2 regions of the Salinicoccus sp. RF5 genome follow, and region 1 is predicted to be linked to the other one. Evidence: predicted binding sites of a transcription regulator. Region 1 holds the regulator's gene; the other holds the start of a gene.
What was found. Region 1 encodes LexA, which represses DNA repair genes until DNA is damaged. Its sites were predicted from a motif close to CGAACATATGTTCG; they were not measured.
Positions count from the first base shown of each region.

Region 1 (4,676 bases):
TTATAATATTCATTGCTGTTAAGTTCGAAAGAACACGGTTAATAGATAATATGATGGTGATAAAAAATGATCAGGACAATGATGAACGGTAAAATACACCGGGCGGTCGTCACAGAGGCCAACCTCAACTATGTAGGCAGCATTACAATCGATCCGGTACTGCTTGAAGCGGCGAACATCCTGCCGAATGAATTGGTGCAGATCGTCAACAACAATAACGGCGAACGCCTTGAAACATATGTCATCGAAGGGGAGCGCGGCTCTGGTGAAATATGCCTGAACGGTGCCGCCGCAAGAAAGGTGCAGGTTGGTGATGTCATCATCATCATCAGCTATGTCCAGGTCGATGAGCGTGAATTGGATGGTTATGAGCCAAAAGTGGTAATCGTCGATCAGGACAACAATATCGTCGACCCGGGGTATATTGAAAAAAGACAAACCGAATATACACATCAATGAGTAATTAGACATCCGTTTAATTACTCTTTTTAAACTTTAAAAAAGGAGGTGCAGCCATGCCAGGGAAACTCTTCTTCATCATCATCATCTATATCGTTTCCACGATCCTCGCCCCAGCAGTCCATTCCTACGATTTCAAGGATGGTCTGAACAGGGAATATGCTGTGGAATGGCTGGAGACGTATGTGTATCCGACCTATGATATGAGCACCATACACGAGATCAATAGTGCACAGACCCAAGAGATCGAAGTGGCCATGGAGGGTGAATATGATATCGATGGCCAGGAAGTGCTCGGAAGTGAATATGCAGGGGATTTCGTCGTCGAGGAAGACTACGGCAGGTTCAGGATGGTGCTCGTCAATGACGGATTGGTCACAGGGGCCTATACCAACAGTGATGATGTGTCGATCGACAACATTAACATCGAGGGTATGGACCGCGAAAGTGTCAGGGAGGCCTACGGTGAACCTGAAGAATCGATCAAAAAGGGATGGAAGCGGCTCAGGGTCGACAGCAACGAATATGCGGTATATGACCTGAAGGACAGGTACGTCTATTTTTTCTATGACCTCCATGAAGACGACAAGGTCAATGGAACACTTGTAGTGATGAAGGAGGAGGTCGAAGCAGGCAAGGAACTGTACAACCACCCGGAGGCCGTGGACAATTCAAGGATGAACCATCTGCTTGTGAATGCGACCCGGCACGAGTATGGAGTGCAGCCGCTCGAAGCCTATGAGGCAGCAGGCATGGCAGCACAGGGACACAGTGAGGACATGGCGGAAAACGACTACTTCAACCATGATTCGCCCGATGGGGAAACATTGAAGGACCGTGTCGATGCAGCCGGAGTGGATTACCGCATGGCTGGCGAGAACATCGCCATGGGCCATACATCACCGATCTTCTCGCACCATAGCCTGATGAATTCGATGGAGCACCGGGTGAACACGTTGAAGCCTGAATTCACGCATCTTGGGACAGGTACAGCATACAATGATGAAGATATTCCATATTACACAGAAAATTATATCCAGAAGTAGATGGAATATTTTTCTTATGGTATAATATTATACAAATAAAAGTGTTTGAAAACGTTTCCAAGGGGAAGTGGAAAGAAAGCGTTAAAATGCTTTTTTAAAGATTATATCTTTTCCTGAAGGCCCATCCTGATAGAAAAAGTAGAACGAGGGGATGCAGTTGATCAGTAAAACACATGAGAATGATACGAAAGATGCGAAAGATATTTTGGAGCAGGTAAGAATAATACTTGGCAGATAGCCGATCGAAAGAGATTGGAATGGACAGGGTGGCATGGGAAAAGCGATAATAGAAAGGGCGCCTACCAAAATGGTAGGCGCCCTTTATTGTCTGGAATCATCAGAAGGACCGGAAGAGTCCTACGACCTTGCCGAGTACGGTCACGCTGTCCAGTATGATCGGTTCCATGGCGGAGTTCTCAGGCTGGAGCCTGTAGTAGCCGTTCTCCTTATAGAAGCGCTTGACAGTCGCTTCATCCTCTTCAGTCATCGCAACGATGATGTCACCGTTATGCGCAATATTCTGCTTGCGTACGATGACACGGTCACCGTCGTGTATGCCGGCTTCGACCATGCTGTCGCCGACGACATTCAGCAGGAAGATTTCACTGTTATGGTTTGCCGTGAAGTGTTCCGGCAGCGGGAAGTATTCGTCGATGTTCTCGACTGCAGTGATCGGCAGACCGGCAGTGACCTTGCCGAGTACAGGAACATGTATGACGGGACCATACTGTTCGTTTTCCTCCGTAATGACTTCGATGGCCCGCGGCTTCGTCGGATCCCGCTTTATATATCCCTTCTCCTGCAGTTTGGCGAGGTGTCCATGGACGGTGGAGCTTGACTGCAGGCCGACCGCATTGCCTATTTCCCTGACACTTGGCGGATAGCCCTTCTCATGTACGGTAGTCTTTATAAACTGATATATCTGCTTCTGTCTATCTGTTAGCGGCTTCATATATATACCTCCGGCTCATTATTGATTCAATTTTACCATATATATGGTGGTGTTACAAACGTTTGTTCGTAATCTTGTTGACCCGGAACAGATGTTCTGTTACCATGTGGATACAAACACATGTTCTGGAGGGGGACGCTATGAAAGTGAAAGAATTCAAGCTGTTGAGTGCCATTTTTGCATTTGCCCTGGTTGCCGGTCTTATATTCATGTTCGATTCCCATAATACAGAGAACGCACATTCCGATATCGTATATATAGATGAGTATGAAGTAGTGACGGAGATGGATATCATGGAGCCTGATGATGAAACGCCTGTTCCGGACGAACAGTACGCCGAACGGACGCATATGGACCAGCTGATGGAAATGATCGGCTTTATAAAGTGATTATCAAGTATGGGAATGGTCTCATACTTTTTTTTGTGTTAAATTATATGTGAGTGGACAGGAGGTTTCGCAATGCTTGAAAAGGAAAAACTGCAACGTATCAATGCACTGGCCGCCAAAAAGAAGGCGGACAGCATCAATAAGGAAGAACTTGAAGAGTTGAAGGGGCTCAGGGAAGAGTATCTTGAGAATTTCCGATCCTCCTTCAGAAAACAGGTGGAGAACACCAAGGTGGTCGATCCAGAAGGCAATGATGTAACACCTGAAAAACTTAAACGCATTCAACAGGAAAAAAATATCAGAGAATAAAGGAGCATGACTATGACATTCGATAAAACCGATCAGCTTGCGATCAACACAATCAGAACACTTTCAATCGATGCGGTTGAAAAAGCGAATTCCGGGCACCCGGGACTCCCGATGGGGGCCGCACCGATGGCGTACACGCTTTGGAGCCGTCACTTGAACTTCAACCCGAATTCCATGGATTGGTTCAACCGGGACCGTTTCGTACTCAGTGCCGGCCATGGTTCAATGCTCGTCTACAGCCTGCTCCACCTGAGCGGTGCGCTGGAGATGGAGGAGCTGAAGAATTTCAGGCAGTATGAATCAAAAACACCCGGACATCCTGAATTCAAGCACACTGAGGGTGTCGAGATCACTACCGGCCCTCTTGGCCAAGGCTTCGCGATGAGCGTCGGCATGGCCATGGCTGAAAAGCATCTGGCCGCACGCTTCAACCGCAACAACTACAACGTTGTGGACCACTACACGTATGTCGTGGCAAGCGATGGCGACCTGATGGAAGGTATTTCCCATGAAGCGGCGTCCCTCGCCGGCCACCTTGCGCTCGACAAACTCATCGTCCTGTATGACTCCAATGACATTTCATTGGACGGGGACCTGGATAAGAGTTTCTCGGAAGATATCAAGAAGCGTTTTGAAGGTTACAACTGGCACTATATAAAAGTGGCGGACGGTAATGACGTGGAAGCGGTGGACAAGGCGATAGAGGAGGCGAAGTCTTCAGACAAGCCGACGATGATCGAAGTGAAGACGATCATCGGCTACGGTGCCCCGAACAAGCAGGGCAAAAGTGATTCCCATGGCGCGCCGCTCGGTGAAGAAGAGCGCAGGGCAGCCTTCGAATACTATGGCTTCGACCCGGATGAAACATTCAAAGTCGATCCATCCGTCTATGACCGTTTCAGCGAAACGATGAAGGAACGGAGCAATGGAAGGGAAGCGGAATGGCTCAAGATGCTTGAGGACTACAGGAATGAACATCCTGAACTCTACAGCGAACTTGATGATGCGATCAACCATCGTCTGCAGGAAGGCTACGACAAGGACCTCCCGATCTATGAAGCGGGTGATTCCAAGGCGACTAGGGCGACTTCAAGTGAAATGATCCAGGCGCTCTCGGCAACTGTACCGACGCTCTTCGGCGGCGCTGCCGACCTCGCCAGCAGCAACAAGACGAACGTCAAAAGCGAAGAAGACTTCGGTGCCGGAAACTATGATGGCCGAAACATCTGGTTCGGTGTCAGGGAATTCGGCATGGCTGCTGCATTGAACGGCATGGCGGCGCATGGCGGCATCTACCCTTACGGTGGCACATTCTTCGTATTCAGCGACTACATGAAGCCGGCCATCCGACTCAGTGCACTGATGAAGCTGCCGGTGACATATGTACTGACACATGACTCCATCGCCGTCGGGGAAGATGGTCCGACACATGAACCGGTAGAACAGCTCGCAGGCCTCAGGGCGATTCCGAACCTGAATACAATCCGTCCGGCAGATGGAAATGAAGTCCGTGCCGCATGG
Region 1 is NZ_JAJGRC010000001.1:570,859-575,534, reverse strand. It holds gene panC (pantoate--beta-alanine ligase) at 1-92, shown strand, start outside; gene panD (aspartate 1-decarboxylase) at 67-459, shown strand; gene LLU09_RS03145 (CAP domain-containing protein) at 516-1,505, shown strand; gene lexA (transcriptional repressor LexA) at 1,843-2,457, opposite strand; gene LLU09_RS03135 (hypothetical protein) at 2,598-2,846, shown strand; gene LLU09_RS03130 (DUF896 domain-containing protein) at 2,919-3,155, shown strand; gene tkt (transketolase) at 3,168-4,676, shown strand, end outside.

Region 2 (4,676 bases), 350 kb from region 1:
GCGGTACATTCGCCAACATCCGTATCCGCAACCAGATTGCGGACGGCAAAGAGGGCGGATTCACAACGTACTGGCCGACTGGTGAAGTCATGAGCATCTATGATGCTGCAATGAAATATCAGCAGGATGGCACGGGACTCGTGGTCATCGCAGGAGACGACTACGGTATGGGCTCCAGCCGTGACTGGGCAGCCAAAGGTACGAACCTCCTCGGTGTCAAAGCGGTCATCGCAGCAAGCTATGAGCGTATCCACCGTTCGAACCTCGTAATGATGGGCGTCCTCCCACTCCAGTTCGTCGATGGGGAAGATGCAGATTCACTCGGCTTTGACGGCAGCGAGACATTCGACATCCAAGTCGGTGAAGATGTCATGCCTGGCCACATCCTTGATGCTGTAGCGACGAACCAGGACGGCAAGAAGACTGAGTTCAAAGTCAAGGCACGCTTCGATTCAGAAGTAGAAGTGGACTACTACCGCAACGGCGGCATCCTGCAGCTTGTACTCAGAAACAAACTTAAAGAGCAGTAATATTAAAATAACCCATCTCTTCTGAGATGGGTTATTGCTTTTATCTGCTTTCGAATGTGACTTCATCATCCTCAGAATCTATGACCAGTTCCGTATCTTCAAAGTACCACAGGTCCGATTCCTTGATGAACACCTGTATGCCATCATAGTCGAATACTTTACTGTCAGAGGGGATGCGCTCTACTGTCAATGCTGGAGAAAACCCCTGTTTCAGCTGTGTTTCCCCGCCATACCTTACATAGATGTTGACGCCCTGTCCTTCTTCCGGGTCCAGTTCTTCCTTCATCCAATCCAGTGCACGATCTGTAACTTCCAACATTTCAATCATCCCTTCTGCTACATGAATGTGATTTTAGATTCTGTACCATCCATTATACGTTTAATGTTGGAGATATGTCTAACGACAATGACTACGGCGATGATGAATGAGAATGCAATCAGCAGCGGATCCCTGAATGCCAGCGAAAGAATAAAGAATAGGACGGCACTCACGATGCTGGACAGGGATACATATTTGCTGAGCTTCAATGTTATCAGGAAAGCGGCCAGGAGCATGATGAAGAGCAGGGGATTGTATGCCAGTACGGCACCTGCACTGGTAGCGACTGCCTTGCCACCCTTGAATTTGAGGAATATGGAGTAGACATGGCCAAGGGCCGCAACAAGACCGGGAATGAATATATGCATATCCACGTTGAGGAGCATCGCGGCAACCACTGGAAGTGCCCCCTTGAACATATCCAGGAGCAGCACGACGATGCCCGCCTTCTTCCCAAGGATCCTGAAGGTGTTTGTGGTGCCTATATTGCCGCTGCCATGCTGTCTGAGGTCGATCTTATAGAACCACAGGCCGATGAGCAGGCTGAATGGCGTGGAACCCAGGAGATAGCTCAATACCAGGAGTATTATGATCGTTTCCATTTAAAAACCCCTTTATTATCAGGTACTAACAGTTTACCATAAATTTTTAATGGGGTATAATAAAATATAGTTTACCATAAAATTATTATGTAAACTATTAATGTTATATGCAATATGAATACATTGATTATGGTTGCAATCCTTACGCTTTTGTATAAAAATAGAACATGAGATAAAAATAACGAACATATGTTTGTGGGAGGAAATCCGATTTGGCAAGACAGAATACTTATAACGATGATTCAATACAAATACTTGAAGGTCTGGACGCCGTAAGGAAAAGGCCGGGGATGTATGTCGGTTCAACCGATCATAGGGGGCTGCATCACTTGGTGTACGAGATCACCGACAACTCGGTCGATGAGGTCATCAACGGCTACGGCGATGAAATCAACATCACCATCAATCCGGATGAAAGCATCACCATCCGCGACAACGGGCGGGGCATGCCAACGGGCATGCACACATCCGGCAAGCCGACACCGGAAGTCATATTCACGGTGCTCCATGCAGGCGGCAAGTTCGGTGCCGGCGGCTATAAGACATCCGGCGGCCTTCACGGTGTGGGGGCTTCGGTCGTCAATGCGCTGAGCGAATGGATGGAAATCAGGATCTACCGGGATGGAAAAGTGCATGAGATGTCATTCAAGGACGGCGGCAAGCTCGACCGTCCATTGGAAGTGACCGGAAAGACGAAGCAGACCGGCACGGAAGTGACCTTCATGCCCGATGGAAAGATATTCAAGAGCGGTACTTCATTCCATTTTGAAACCATCATGGAAAGGATGCGGGAATCCGCGTTCCTGCAGAAGGGGATGCGCATTTCGATTACGGACAGGCGTCCCGAGGAGCCGCTCGAGGAAGTCTTCCAATATGATGATGGGCTGAAAGCCTTCATCAACTTCCTGAATGAGGGCAAGGATGCGATCGGGGATGTGGTCATGTTCTCCGGCGAGTACAACGATATCGTGGCTGAAGTGAGCTTCCAGTATAATGACCAGTACAGTGAAACGCTGATCTCCTTCGTCAATAATGTACGGACGAAGGATGGCGGAACGCATGAGGTCGGCTTCAAGACTGGCTTCACGCGTGTATTCAATGAATACGCACGCAAGATCAAGGAATTGAAGGACAAGGACAAGAACCTTGAAGGCAGCGACATCAGGGAAGGCCTGACTGCCGTCATCTCGGTGAAGGTCCCTGAGAACCTGCTCCAGTTCGAAGGCCAGACGAAGAGCAAGCTCGGTACGAGTGAAGCGCGGAATGTCATGGAATCGCTGATGAGCGAACATCTTCCATACTATCTGGAGGAGAACGGGGCGCTGAGCACCCAGCTGGTCAAGAAGGCGATCAAGGCAAGGAGCGTCCGGGAGACTGCACGGAAAGCCCGTGAGGAGGCGAGGAACGGCAAGAAGCGCCGCAAGGATACACTGCTTTCCGGCAAATTGACGCCCGCCCAGAGCCGCAATGCCAAGAAGAATGAACTGTATCTTGTCGAAGGGGACTCTGCAGGCGGATCTGCAAAGCAGGGCCGCGACAGGCGATTCCAGGCCATCCTGCCGCTGCGCGGCAAGGTCATCAATACCGAGAAGGCGAAGTTTGAGGACATCTTCAAAAATGAAGAGATCAATACGATCATCCATACGATCGGTGCCGGCGTCGGTACGGAATTCAGTGTGGATGATACGAACTATGACAAGATCGTCATCATGACGGACGCGGACACCGATGGTGCGCACATCCAGGTGCTGCTCCTTACGTTCTTCTTCAACTACATGCGTCCGCTCTTCGATGCGGGCAAGATCTATATCGCCCTGCCGCCTTTATTCCAGCTCAAGAAGAAGGGCAGGAAAAAGGATGAGGTACGGTATGTCTGGACTGAGGATGAACTCGTCGAGGCCCAGAAGGAAATGGGCAAAAATGTCGAACTCCAGCGCTATAAGGGTCTGGGTGAGATGATGCCGGAACAGCTGTGGGAAACGACGATGAATCCGGAGACGCGGACGTTGATCCAGGTGCGTATTGAAGATGAGGCACTTTCATTGAAGCGTGTCACGACCCTCATGGGGGACAATGTGGAGATGCGCAGGAAGTGGATCGAATCGAATGTCAGCTTCACACTCGAAGATGCAGACAGCATATTGGGGAATGAAGATGTTACAAAACTGGGAGAAAGTGGTGAATTGAATGACTGAACAAGTTCAGCAGCTACAACTTGAAGATGTCATCGGCGACCGTTTCGGACGCTACAGCAAATACGTCATCCAGGATCGTGCCATACCTGATGTCAGGGACGGCCTGAAGCCGGTCCAGCGGCGGATTCTGTACGCTATGTACAAGGAAGGGAACACCTTTGAGAAGAGCTTCAGGAAAAGTGCCAAGACTGTAGGGAATGTCATCGGTAACTATCACCCGCACGGGGACTCCAGTGTCTATGAAGCGATGGTCCGCCTCTCCCAGGAATGGAAGATGCGCGAGGAACTGATTGATATGCATGGCAACAAGGGGAGCGTCGATGGCGATCCGCCGGCTGCGATGCGCTACACGGAGGCGCGGCTGTCCGAAATCTCGAATGAAATGCTCCGGGACATCAACAAGAAGACCGTCGACTTCATCAACAACTTCGATGATACGGAGATGGAGCCGACCGTCCTGCCTTCGAAATTCCCGAACCTCCTGGTCAATGGCTCGACAGGCATCTCTGCAGGCTATGCCACAGACATCCCGCCCCACAACCTCGAAGAGGTCATCGATGCGACATTGAAGGTCATCGATAAGCCGTCCGCCTCCATGGATGAATTGATGGAGATCATCAAAGGCCCGGATTTCCCCACAGGAGGCATCATCCAGGGCAAGGACCAGATCAGGAAGGCATATGAGACGGGACGCGGGAAGATCATCGTCCGGAGCAGGGTGCGGACCGAGGACACCCGGGGCGGCAAGACCCATATCATCATCGATGAACTGCCATTCGAGGTGAACAAGGCGAACCTTGTCAAAAAGATGGATGAAATCCGTGCAGACCGCAAGATCGATGGCATCATCGAAGTCCGGGACGAAACCGACCGTGAAGGCATGCGCATCATAGTGGAGGTCAAGAAGGAGGCGAATGTCGAAGGCATCATCAACTACTTCTACAAGAAGACGGACCTCCAGGTATCCTACAACTTCAATATGGTGGCGATCAGCGACAGGGCACCGAAGCAGCTCGGGCTGAAGGAAATT
Region 2 is NZ_JAJGRC010000001.1:224,597-229,272, forward strand. It holds gene acnA (aconitate hydratase AcnA) at 1-530, shown strand, start outside; gene LLU09_RS01270 (HesB/YadR/YfhF family protein) at 571-849, opposite strand; gene plsY (glycerol-3-phosphate 1-O-acyltransferase PlsY) at 867-1,451, opposite strand; gene parE (DNA topoisomerase IV subunit B) at 1,664-3,646, shown strand; gene parC (DNA topoisomerase IV subunit A) at 3,639-4,676, shown strand, end outside.
Region 2: a site for LexA is predicted at 1,634-1,647, ahead of parE (DNA topoisomerase IV subunit B). Genes of this name have one in related genera too.